2 regions of the Embleya australiensis genome follow, and region 2 is predicted to be linked to the other one. Evidence: riboswitches for the same ligand, from Rfam matches in the RefSeq annotation. Region 2 holds a riboswitch; the other holds the start of a gene.
The links. Region 2 has a riboswitch for cobalamin ahead of metE (5-methyltetrahydropteroyltriglutamate--homocysteine S-methyltransferase). Riboswitches for the same ligand answer to the same signal wherever they lie in the genome.
Positions count from the first base shown of each region.

Region 1: linked by a shared signal. The riboswitch ahead of ACMXN5_RS02150 (ribonucleoside-diphosphate reductase subunit alpha) and the one ahead of metE (5-methyltetrahydropteroyltriglutamate--homocysteine S-methyltransferase) in region 2 are both predicted to bind cobalamin.

Region 1 covers NZ_CP182422.1:521,045-528,106, reverse strand. Annotated here, with positions in the region: gene ACMXN5_RS02165 (GNAT family N-acetyltransferase) at 1-5, shown strand, start outside; gene mug (G/U mismatch-specific DNA glycosylase) at 86-646, shown strand; gene ACMXN5_RS02155 (hypothetical protein) at 806-994, shown strand; cobalamin riboswitch at 1,424-1,677, shown strand; gene ACMXN5_RS02150 (ribonucleoside-diphosphate reductase subunit alpha) at 1,755-4,073, shown strand; gene ACMXN5_RS02145 (ribonucleotide-diphosphate reductase subunit beta) at 4,091-5,068, shown strand; gene ACMXN5_RS02140 (helix-turn-helix domain-containing protein) at 5,169-5,969, opposite strand; gene ACMXN5_RS02135 (zinc-dependent alcohol dehydrogenase family protein) at 6,128-7,062, shown strand, end outside.
Region 2 covers NZ_CP182422.1:875,861-880,651, forward strand. Annotated here, with positions in the region: gene ACMXN5_RS03660 (NUDIX hydrolase) at 320-787, opposite strand; cobalamin riboswitch at 1,136-1,210, shown strand; gene ACMXN5_RS03665 (flagellar hook-length control protein FliK) at 1,394-1,927, shown strand; cobalamin riboswitch at 2,155-2,372, shown strand; gene metE (5-methyltetrahydropteroyltriglutamate--homocysteine S-methyltransferase) at 2,537-4,791, shown strand, end outside.

The DNA of each region.
Region 1 (7,062 bases), 350 kb from region 2:
CGTGAGCGAGAGGGACGAGGCGCGGGCGGCCGAGGCGGGCGCGGCGGGCGCGAAGACCGATGCCGCCGCGTCGATCGTGCTGCCCATCCCGCCCGGACGCAACCCCACCGCCGACGAGTTGGCCGCCGCGCACGGTCGGAGCATCCCGGACGTGATCGCGCCGAACCTGCGGGTGCTGTTCTGCGGGATCAACCCGGGCCTGTGGTCGGGCGCCACCGGGCGCCACTTCGCCCGTCCCGGCAACCGGTTCTGGCCTGCCCTGTACGCCTCGGGCTTCACCCCGCGCCTGATCGAGCCCGCCGCGCAGCGCGAGTTGACCACGCTCGGCCTCGGCATCACCAACGTGGTGGCCCGAACCACCGCGCGCGCCGACGAGTTGACGAAGGAGGAGTACCGGGCCGGCGGCCTGGCGCTCACCGCGAAGGTACGCCGGTACCGACCGGCCTGGTTGGCGGTCCTTGGCATCGGCGCATACCGCACCGGCTTCGGCCGCCCCAAGGCGGTGGTCGGCCGTCAGCCCGAGACGATCGACGACACCGGAATCTGGGTACTCCCCAACCCCAGCGGCCTGAACGCCCACTGGACGGCCGCGGCCCTCGCCGAAGCCTTCACCGCCCTGCGCGCCGCGGCGTACCCGACCGAGTAGGAGGGCCGCGCGCGGGGGTGCCATCCGTGCCGCTCACCCTGTGTGGCGGCGATCGGGCGTCGGCGTGGGTGACCCGGCTCGGGGGCGGGGCCGTCAATCGACCGAGTGGCATCACCCGGTTGGTGGTTACTTCGCGCCCCCTCGTGAGGTTGGGTCGGCATGAAGATCCTGCGAGCCCCGTACGGGCCGTGGCCCACCGAGACGTTCGAGACTCCCGTCTACGAGGCGTTGGTCGCCGAATGGCGCGACTCGGGCCGGGAGGTACCCCGGCCGACGGACCGACCGCAAGGCAGCCCGCCCCGACACGCCCGCCCACCCGGACCGAGCCCGCGCACGCGTCGCCCGTGAGCCGGCCACATGACGCGATCCGGGCCCGGAGGCGCCCCCGCCGGGCCCGACCCGAGGGCCGGGGCCGCCGATCCGCTCCGCGTGAATCGGCCGACCGCCGCGCGATGTGCTTCTTGTCACGCGTCCTCCGACACGCCCGGCGGGGAAGGAATTTGCCGGCCGATCGGCGCGGCGGCCGACGCGCGACGCACCGTCGATCCGGTCCGTCCCCGCCGCGTTCCCGCCGCCCTCGGCCCCGTCCCACGCGGCCCGCGCAGGCCCGGTGGGGCCGGACGGGCGCGGGGGGAGCGGGGGTTCGGGGTGCTCGACGCGCGTCGCAATTGCCCGCCGGTCGTACCACCCGGGCACGTCTCCGGCGAACCGTGACACGCCGGGAATCGGGACGCGACACAACACCTGGGGGTGCGACGACCACCCCGCCACTACATATATGCTCTGCGACGCAGCTGGTTCGCCCGACCGGAGTTTCCGGGAAGGCGAGGCAAGAGGGAATCCGGTGCGAGGCCGGAACTGCCCCCGCAGCGGTGAGCGGGAACGAAAGTCGTCATGGAGCGCCGGACGCCGAAGGGCGTACGGGAAGCGACGACCCCTAGGCACTCCGCGGACCACCGAGCACACGCCGTGCCCGGCGGTGCCCCGGCATGCCCGCGAGTCCGAATACCTGCCGGCTGCCCGCGCCTTCGGGCGTGGGGTCACCTGTACGTACGAGCTCGCGAGGAGAGAGCACGTGACCGTTGTGGACAGCGTGGGCGCGACCCGGATGCGGGTCGACGAGAGCCCCGAGGACCGCCTTGCCACCCTGGTGCGCACCCAGGCGCGCGATCTGCCGGAGGTCGATCCGGATCGGGTCGTCCGCCGGGTCGTCGCGGGTCTGAACGAGGGTGCGGACCGCGGCGCGGCGGCCGACCTGGCCGTGCGCACCGCCGCCGAGCTGATCGCCGAGGAGCCCGCCTACTCGCGGCTCGCCGCGCGCCTGCTGGCCGGCCGGATCGCCGACGAGGCCGCCGAGGCCGGCGTCGCCTCGTTCAGCGCCGGCATCGCGCTCGGTCACCGCGAGGGCATCATCGGCGCGGAGACCGCGGCGTTCGTCGCCGCGCACGCCGCCGAATTGGACGCCGCCGTCGACGCCGACGGCGACCGCCGCTTCGAGTACTTCGGTCTGCGCACCGTCTACGACCGCTACCTGCTGCGCCACCCCGTCTCGCGCAAGGTGGTCGAGACCCCGCAGCACTTCCTGCTGCGCGTGGCGTGCGGTCTGTCCAAGGAGCCCGGCGAGGCGATCGGCTTCTACCGGCTGATGTCCTCGCTGGCCTACCTGCCCAGCTCGCCGACGCTGTTCAACTCCGGCACCGTGCACACCCAGATGTCCTCGTGCTACCTGCTCGACTCGCCCAAGGACGAGCTGGAGTCGATCTACGACATGTACGGGCGAATCGCCCGGCTGTCGAAGTTCGCCGGCGGCATCGGCGTGGCCTGGTCGCGGGTGCGCTCGCGCGGCTCGCTGATCCGGGGCACCAACGGGCACTCCAACGGCATCGTGCCGTGGCTGAAGACCCTCGACTCGTCGGTGGCCGCGGTCAACCAGGGCGGCCGGCGCAAGGGCGCGGCCTGCGTGTATCTGGAGACCTGGCACCCCGACATCCTGGAGTTCCTCGAACTGCGGGAGAACACCGGCGAGGACGCGCGTCGCGCGCACAACCTCAACCTGGCCAACTGGGTGCCGGACCTGTTCATGCGGCGCGTCGAGGAGGACGGCGTCTGGTCGCTGTTCGACCCGAACGAGCTGCCCGAGCTGCCCGACCTGTGGGGCGCCGAGTTCGACAAGGTGTACGAAGCCGCCGAGCGGGACGGCCGGTTCGTCCGGCAGATGCCCGCGCGCGACCTGTACGCCCGGATGATGCGCACGCTCGCGCAGACCGGCAACGGCTGGATGACCTTCAAGGACGCCGCCAACCGGACCTGCAACCAGGCCGCCGAGCCGGGCAACGTGGTGCACCTGTCCAACCTGTGCACCGAGATCCTGGAGGTCACCAGCGACGGCGAGACCGCCGTGTGCAACCTCGGCTCGGTCAACCTCGGCGCGCACGTGGTCGCCGGCGAGGGCATGGACTGGGACAAGCTGCGCGCCACGGTGCGCACCGCGGTGATCTTCCTCGACCGCGTGATCGACATCAACTACTACCCGACCGACCAGGCCGCCGCGTCCAACCCGCGCTGGCGCCCGGTGGGCCTGGGGCTGATGGGCCTGCAGGACGTGTTCTTCACGCTCGGCCTGCCGTTCGACTCGGCCGAGGCGCGCGAGTTGTCCACGCTGATCTCCGAGGAGATCTACCTCACCGCCCTGGAGACCTCCTCGGCGCTCGCCGAGGTACACGGCCCGCACCCGGCCTACGCCGAGACGCACGCCGCGCGCGGCCGGCTCCAGCCGGACCTGTGGGAGGGCGTGTACCCGACCCAGACCAAGCGCTGGGACGCGCTGCGTACCCGCGTGGCCGAGCACGGGCTGCGCAACTCGCTGCTCGTGGCGATCGCGCCGACCGCGACCATCGCCTCCATCGCGGGCGCCTACGAGTGCATCGAGCCGCAGGTGTCCAACCTGTTCAAGCGCGAGACGCTGTCCGGCGAGTTCCTGCAGATCAACGGCTATCTGGTGCGCGAGCTCAAGGCCCGCGGCCTGTGGACCCCCGAGGTGCGCGACCGGATCAAGCGCGCCGAGGGCTCGGTCCAGGGCATCGCCGAACTCCCGGAGGACGTACGGGAGTTGTACCGCACCGCGTGGGAGCTGCCGCAGCGCGCGCTGATCGACCTGGCGGCGGCCCGCTCGCCGTACATCGACCAGTCGCAGTCGCTGAACCTGTTCATGGCCGACCCGACCATCGGCAAGCTGTCCTCGATGTACCGCTACGCGTGGTCCACCGGTCTCAAGACCACGTACTACCTGCGCTCGCGCCCCGCGACGCGGATCCAGCAGGCGACCGTGCCCGCGCAGGCGTCCGCCGCGCCGGTCGAGGAGATCTCGGACGTCGAGGTCATCGCCTGCTCGCTGGAGAACCCCGAAGCATGTGAGGCGTGCACGTGAGCCTGCTCGATCCCGGAATGAACCTCACGCTGCGCCCGATGCGGTATCCGGACTTCTACGAGAAGTACCGGGCGGCGATCCGCAACACCTGGACGGTCGAAGAGGTCGACCTGCACAGCGACCTCGCCGACCTCGACAAGCTCAGCCCGGCGGAGCGGCACCTCGTGCAGCGCCTGGTCGCGTTCTTCGCGACCGGCGACACGATCGTGGCGAACAACCTGGTGCTGAACCTGTACCGGCACATCAACTCGCCCGAGGGCCGGCTGTACCTGTCGCGGCAACTCTTCGAAGAGGCCGTCCATGTGCAGTTCTACCTGACGCTGCTCGACACCTACATGCCCGACCACGAGGAGCGCGAGCAGGCGTTCGCCGCGGTCGAGCACATCCCGTCGATCCGGCGCAAGGCGGAGTTCTGCTTCCGCTGGATCGACTCGGCGATGGGCCTGGACCGGCTCGAATCGCGGGACGACCGGCGGCAGTTCCTGCTCAACCTGATCTGCTTCGCGGCGTGCATCGAGGGGCTGTTCTTCTACGGCGCCTTCGCCTACGTGTACTTCCTGCGCTCGCGCGGGCTGCTCAACGGCCTCGCCTCGGGGACCAACTGGGTCTTCCGCGACGAGTCCGCGCACATGGACTTCGCGTTCTCCGTGGTCGAGACGGTGCGGGCCGAGGAGCCCGGCCTGTTCGACGACGAACTCGCCGAGGACGTACGGCGGATGCTGGCCGAGGCGGTGGACGCGGAGACGGCGTTCGCCGAGGACCTGCTCCAGGGCGGGGTGTCCGGGATGACCGTCGCCGACATGCGCTCCTACCTGGAGCACGTGGCCGACCGGCGGCTCGCCCAGCTGGGCATGGCGCCGGTGTACGGCTCGGCGAACCCGTTCGGCTTCATGGAACTCCAGGACGTCCAGGAGCTGTCGAACTTCTTCGAGCGGCGGGTGTCGGCCTACCAGGTCGCGGTCACCGGATCGGTCTCCTTCGACGAGGACTTCTGACCCGGGTTCGTGTGCCCGAGTACCCCACCGCCGTGCCGTCCCGATTCCGGGGCGGCACGGCGGTTTCGCGCGTTTCGGGGGCGGTCGGCCCCGCCAGGGCTCACGAGCGTTCGGCGGCACGGCGGCGCAGGGCGGTCGCGGTCGCCTCGTCGGCGGGCAGGAACGCCTCCAGGTGGAGTTCGGACACGGTGACGTCGGTCGCCGTCGCGAACGAGGTGAGCGTGGTGAGCAGGCGCAACTCGCCCCCGCTCGCCGGGTCCCGCAACCGCAGCGGCACCGCGAAGCCGAGGTGGTCGGGGCCCGGTTCCACGTTCGGGACGTAGCCGCGCAACTCCTCGATGAACGTGTCGAGCAGCGGATCGGGGCTGCGCAGCGCCCGGGCCCGCATGTTCTCGATGACGTGATGGCCCCACGCGGCCAGGTTCTCCACCCGCGTCGCCATGCCCCGCGGATGCAGCATCAGCCGCAACATGTTCATCGGCTGCCCGAGCAGCTCCGGGGCCGCGCCGTCGGTGAGCACGTCGATCGCCGCGTTGGCCGCCACGATCTGCCCGTACGGCCGCAGCACCATCGCCGGATAGGGCAGATGGCCCTCGATCACCGCGCTCAGCGCCTCCTGGACCGGCCGCATCATCGGGGCGTCCCAATCGGACTCGGGGAACACCGGCGCGAAGCCGGCGGTGTGCAGCAGCGCGTTGCGCTCGCGCAGCGACAGTTCCAGGGATTCGGCGAGCCGGATGATCATGGTTCGGCCGGGCCGGGACCGACCGCTCTCGATGAAGCTCAGATGCCGCTGGGAGGTTTCCGCGCGGGCGGCCAGCTCCAGCTGGCTCAGCCGCCGAGCGGTACGCCAGCGCCGCAGTTCGGCGGGGAAGTCCGGGCCGTGGGTGATCGTGCTCATGGGGCAGTTCTAGGCAGTGCGAGCACCGGGAGCAATTCCCTTGCGGGAATTGTCCTGTCGGGCGGGTCGCTCGCAGGATCGTCACCACGGCCCGCCGAGCGGCGGGCCGGGCACGGCGGATCGTCGCACCATCGTCGCAACACGAAAGAGGCACCACCATGAAGAGCTACCACCTGCAGCCGGGCGCCGGAATCGACGGACTCACCGTGCGGGACCACGACGAGCCCGCGCCGGGTCCGGGTCGGGTGCTGGTCCGGGTCCGGGCCTCCTCGATCAGCCTGCGCGAGCTGCTCGTCCTGGCCGGCGACTATCCGCTGCCCGTGCGGCCGGACGTCGTCCCGGGCTGCGCCGGGGTCGGCGAGGTGGTCGCGGTCGGCGCCGGGGTGACCCGGGTGGCACCGGGGGACCGGGTCGCCGCCACCGTCTTCCCGGACTGGATCGACGGGCCGTTCGGCCTGGACTACGCGGCCCAGCTGGGCAGTTCGCGCGACGGCATGTTCACCGAGTACACCCTCGCGGACGAGCGGGCGCTCGTGCACATCCCCGCGCACCTGTCCTTCGCCGAGGCCGCCGCGCTGCCGCTGACCGCGGTGACGGCGTGGAACGCGCTGACCGGCGGCCGGGCGCCGATGCCGGGGGAGACCGTGCTGACCCTCGGCACCGGGGGTGTGTCGTTGTTCGCCGTGCAGTTCGCCAAGCGGTCCGGCGCCCGGGTGATCGCCACCACGTCCAGCCCGGACAAGGCGGAGCAACTGCGGGCGCTCGGGGCCGACGAGGTGGTCGACTACCGGCAGCACCCCCGGTGGGGCGAGGAGGTGCGCCGGCGTACCGGCGGGCGCGGGGTGGACCGTGTCGTCGACGTCGTGGGGGACCTGTCCCAGTCGCTCGCGGCGACCGCGCTCGGCGGCGAGATCGCCTTCGTCGGACACTGGTTGGGCACGGACGCCCCGGATCGGACGCCGTCCCCGACCGACTTCTTCAACGCCGGCGCGGTGCTGCGTCCGCTCGCGGTGGGCAACCGGGCGGCGTTCGAGACGATGAACCGCGCGGTGGACGCGTGGCGGGTGCGGCCGACGATCCACCGCGAGTTCGG
Region 2 (4,791 bases):
CCGCCGCCCACGGCCGAGGCGCAATCGTCGGCCGCTGTCGCGGCCCTCCCGGGTCCGGCGCCGCCTCATCGGTGATCACGAACGACGCCGTGACGGGCAATGCCGGGATGACCCAACCCAGAATCCGCGTCGCTGCATACGTGATCCGGTATCACGCCGTTCCCGAGTTGCTGGTGTTCGACCGCGTGGGCATGCCGCCCTGTCGAGTCGAAGTCCGAACCGGGGTACTCGGATTCCGCAGTTTTGCACCCTCGAAGACTGGGACTCCTGGCGCTGCGGCCTCGGATCGTGACGTTTGTGCGGCGGGCGTTGTCCGGGATCACCAGCGGGCGACAAGCGTTTCTTCGTCACCCCGGCTGCGGTACAGCCGGGTGCTCCCCGGCGCGACGGCCCCGGACAGATAGCCGACGATGGGTTCGCGCTGGATCGCGCTGTCCAGCTCGCCGAGCAGCTTCAGGGCGTCGGGCAAGGGGAAGAAGGCGGCTTGTTCGATGTCGTCGTCCCTTGGCGTGATGTTCCCCGACCACTGGTCGATCTCGAAGGCGGCGGCAAACGCCGATGGGTGCCGTTCCGAATCGATGTGCATGAGGAAGGCGGTACGCACCGGGTCTCCCACGAGCAGTCCGGTCTCCTCCCGCAACTCGCGCCGGAGAGCTTCGTGCACGAGTTCGCCGTCCTCGATCCCGCCGCCGGGGAGCGACCAGAGCATCTCGCCGCCGGTGCCGAGACTCTCCCGCACAAGCAGGATCTCGTCGTCTCGGCGGACAATGCCGATGACCAACTGCACTCGGGGTTTGGGGGCCTTCGGATCTCCTGTGGTCATGCCTCGGACCGTACGTGAAGGCCGCCGGCTCGCCGGTGGTTGGGGCAGCCGCCATCCACCTTCGGACTCGCGGGCTCGGTTTCGAAGACAGGACGCCTACTGGCCGTGCTTCCCAGGTCCCCTGTCGTGGGGCCCGGTGCGGCCCGGGTGACCGTAACCACCGTTGTGCAAACCAGCGTCGAGCACCCATGAAGGTGATGAACGACATCGCGGATCCATCGTCTGACCCGTTGTCCGACGAACAGGGCATCTCGTACGCTCCGCAAGCCGGCTCTCTTCAGGTCGGCGACAACCGCATGGTTCGAAGTCCAGGGGAAGCCGGTCGAAGTCCGGCGCTGACCCGCAACCGTAGGCGGTGACCGGCAGGCCACCGCGAGTCGGAACACCTGGATTCGTACGAGTTTGAGGCTCCAGCTGTCGTGGACTGCATGCTGAGGCCCGGATTTCCCGCCCGGCGATGTCCTGTCGGTGGATACCGGGGGTGCGCGGTCCCGAGAGGAACATCGCTCGGCCCGGTCGGCGTCGCTCTCGCCGCTCGTGCCGACGCCCGTCGCACGAAGGGATCCGCGCGTGAAGATTCGTGGAAACAAGGCTCGAAGGGGTCGGCTGGTCGGGGCGCTCGCCCTGCTCGTGCTGCCCGCCACCGCCCAGATCACCGTGAACGCCCCGGCCGCCTACGCCATCGACCCCACCAAGGGCTCCGCCGGCGTCTGCCCGGACGCCAACGGCGTGACCGTGATCGTCGACTTCCAGGAGCTCGGCGGGGCCACGCTCACCCGCTGTGCGCCCGGCGACCAGGCCACGGGCTTGGCCGCGCTGAAGAACGCCGGCTTCCAGATCCAGGGCACCAACCGCTGGGGAGAGGCGTTCATCTGCCGGATCGAGGGCAAGCCCGGCGTGGACACCGAACCGTGCGTCAACACCCCGCCGGCATCCGCCTACTGGTCTTATTGGCACGCGCCCAACAACGGCACGTGGACCTACAGTTCGTGGGGCGCGAGCGCCCGCAAGCCTCCGCTGGGCAGCTTCGAGGGGTGGTCGTTCTCCAAGGACAAGACGGACACCACCAACCCGCCGCCGCGCGTGGCCCCGACGCGCCCGTAGTACCGGCCGAACCGCCGAAGACTCCGACGCAGCCTCGTCCTCGGTGTCGCGACCGCGTTCGTTCCGACAGGATCACCGCCCGTGGGGCCACACCGCCCGGAACGAACGCGGCGACGCGTCACGAGGACCGACTCGATCGCAGCGACGCCGGCTGCGTCCACGCCTTCGAGGCGTGCTCTCGCCGCCAGGCGCGTGCACCGGGCTCCCCCGGGTGCCTCTTGTGCGTCTAAGCTGTCGCACGCAGTCGGTTCGCCCTGCCATCCGGGTAGGCGCGTCGCAAGAGGGAACCCGGTGCGAATCCGGGACTGCCCCGCAGCGGTGAGTGGGAACGACCGCCGTCAACAGCACTGGACCCGTTTCGGTCCGGGAAGCGACGGCCAGTAGGTGTCCACCCTTGGTGGATGTGCCCGCGAGTCCGAAGACCTGCCACTGCCCGTGCGCTGTCGCAGCGCACGGAGAGCTCGGTGACCTCGTGGGCGGGTCGGCGGACAACCGGTGGGACACGTATGTGCGCGCGAGTACGCCGACGTGGCCCGTGTGGTTTGCCATCCCTTCGTGCCTGCGATCCGTCTCCGGGATCTTGTCGACAGGCTCGCGAAGGAGAGTTCCGTGACAACCAAGACCGCAGCCGCGGCAGCCCGTGCCACCGTGTACGGCTATCCCCGTCAGGGCCCGAACCGGGAACTGAAGAAGGTCGTCGAGGGCTACTGGGCCGGCCGCACCGATGCGCAGGCGCTTCGGGACACCTCGGCCGAACTGCGCCTGGCCAACTGGCGGCGCCTCGCCGAGGCCGGCATCCACGAGGTGCCCACCGGCGACTTCTCGCTGTACGACCACGTCCTCGATACCACCGTGGCCGTGGGCGCGATCCCGGCCCGGCATCGCGCCGCCGTCGAAGCCGACGCCCTGGACGGCTACTTCGCCATGGCCCGCGGCACGCAGGACGTCGCGCCGCTCGAGATGACCAAGTGGTTCGACACGAACTACCACTACCTCGTCCCCGAACTCGGGCCGGACACCGTCTTCGAGGCGAACTCCGCCAAGCAGGTGGCCGAGTTCGAGGAGGCCGTCGCGCTGGGCCTGACCGCCCGACCGGTGCTGGTGGGCCCGCTCACCTACCTCCTGCTCGCCAAGCCCGCACCTGGCGTCGCGGCCGACTTCCAACCGCTGACCCTGCTGGACCGGCTGCTTCCGGTGTACGCGCGGTTGCTCGCCGACCTGCGCGCCGCCGGGGCCGAGTGGGTGCAACTCGACGAACCGGCGCTGGTGCAGGATCGCAGCTTCGCCGAACTGGGCGCCGCCGCCCGCGTCTACCGCGACCTCGGCAAACTGACCGACCGGCCCAAGGTCCTCGTGGCCTCGTACTTCGACCGCCTCGGCGAGGCGCTGCCGATCCTGGCCAAAGCCCCGATCGAGGGCCTGGCACTGGACTTCACCGGCTCCGCCGCCGCCAACCTGGACGCGCTGGCCGCCGTCGGCGGACTGCCCGGCAAACGTCTGGTCGCCGGCGTCGTGGACGGCCGCAACGTGTGGATCAACGACCTCGGCAAGTCACTGACTACCCTCGGCATACTGCTGGGCTTGGCCGACCGCGTCGATGTCGCCGCCTCCTGCTCGTTGTTGCACGTGCCGCTGGACGCCGACGCCGAACGCGACATCGACCCGCAGATCGCCCGGTGGCTCGCGTTCGCCCGGCAGAAGACCGAGGAGATTGTCACCCTGGCCCGCGGCCTCGCTCAGGGCACCGACACCATCGCGACCCACCTCGCCGCCAACCTGGCCGACCTGGCCGCACGCAAGGCGTCCGCCCTCACCCACGACCCCGCCGTGCGCGCCCGCGCCGCCGCGGTCACCGACGCCGACGCGCGCCGCAGCAAGCCGTACGCCCAACGGGCCGAGGCCCAACGCGCGCATCTGGGCCTGCCGTTGCTGCCCACGACCACCATCGGCTCCTTCCCGCAGACCGCCGAGCTGCGCGCCGCCCGCGCCGACCTGCGGGCGGGACGCATCGACGGCGTCGGGTACGAGGAGCGCATCGAGGCCGAGATCCGCGATGTGATCTCCTTCCAGGAGAAGGCCGGTATCGACGTCCTCGTCCACGGCGAGGCCGAACGCAACGACATGGTCCAGTACTTCGCCGAAAAGCTCACCGGGTACGTTGCCACCCGGCACGGCTGGGTCCAGTCCTACGGCACCCGGTACGTGCGCCCGCCGATCCTGGCCGGCGACATCTCCCGCCCCGACCCGATGACCGTGCGCTGGACCGCGTTCGCCCAGTCGTTGTCCGACCGACTCGTCAAGGGCATGCTGACCGGACCGGTGACCATGCTCGCCTGGTCCTTCGTCCGCGACGACCAACCGCTCGGCGACACCGCCCGACAGGTCGCGCTCGCGCTGCGCGACGAAGTCAACGACCTGGAGGCGGCCGGGAGTTCGGTCATCCAGGTGGACGAACCTGCGCTGCGCGAAACGCTGCCATTGCGCGCCGTGGACCACGCCGAATACCTGGCGTGGGCCACCGAGGCATTCCGCCTGAGCACGTCCGGCGTACGCGCGGCCACCCAGATCCACACCCACATGTGCTACGCCGAGTTCGGCGACATCGTGCAGGCCATCGACGACCTCGACGCCGACGTGATCAGCCTGGAGGCGGCCCGCTCACACATGCAGGTCGCCGGCGAACTCGCCGCCCACGGCTACCCGCGCGAGGCCGGACCCGGCGTGTACGACATCCACTCCCCGCGCGTCCCGAGCGCGGACGAGGTGGTGGGCCTGCTCCGCAAGGGACTTGCCGCGATCCCCGCCGAACGTCTATGGGTCAACCCCGACTGCGGCCTCAAGACCCGTGGTTGGCCCGAGGTCCG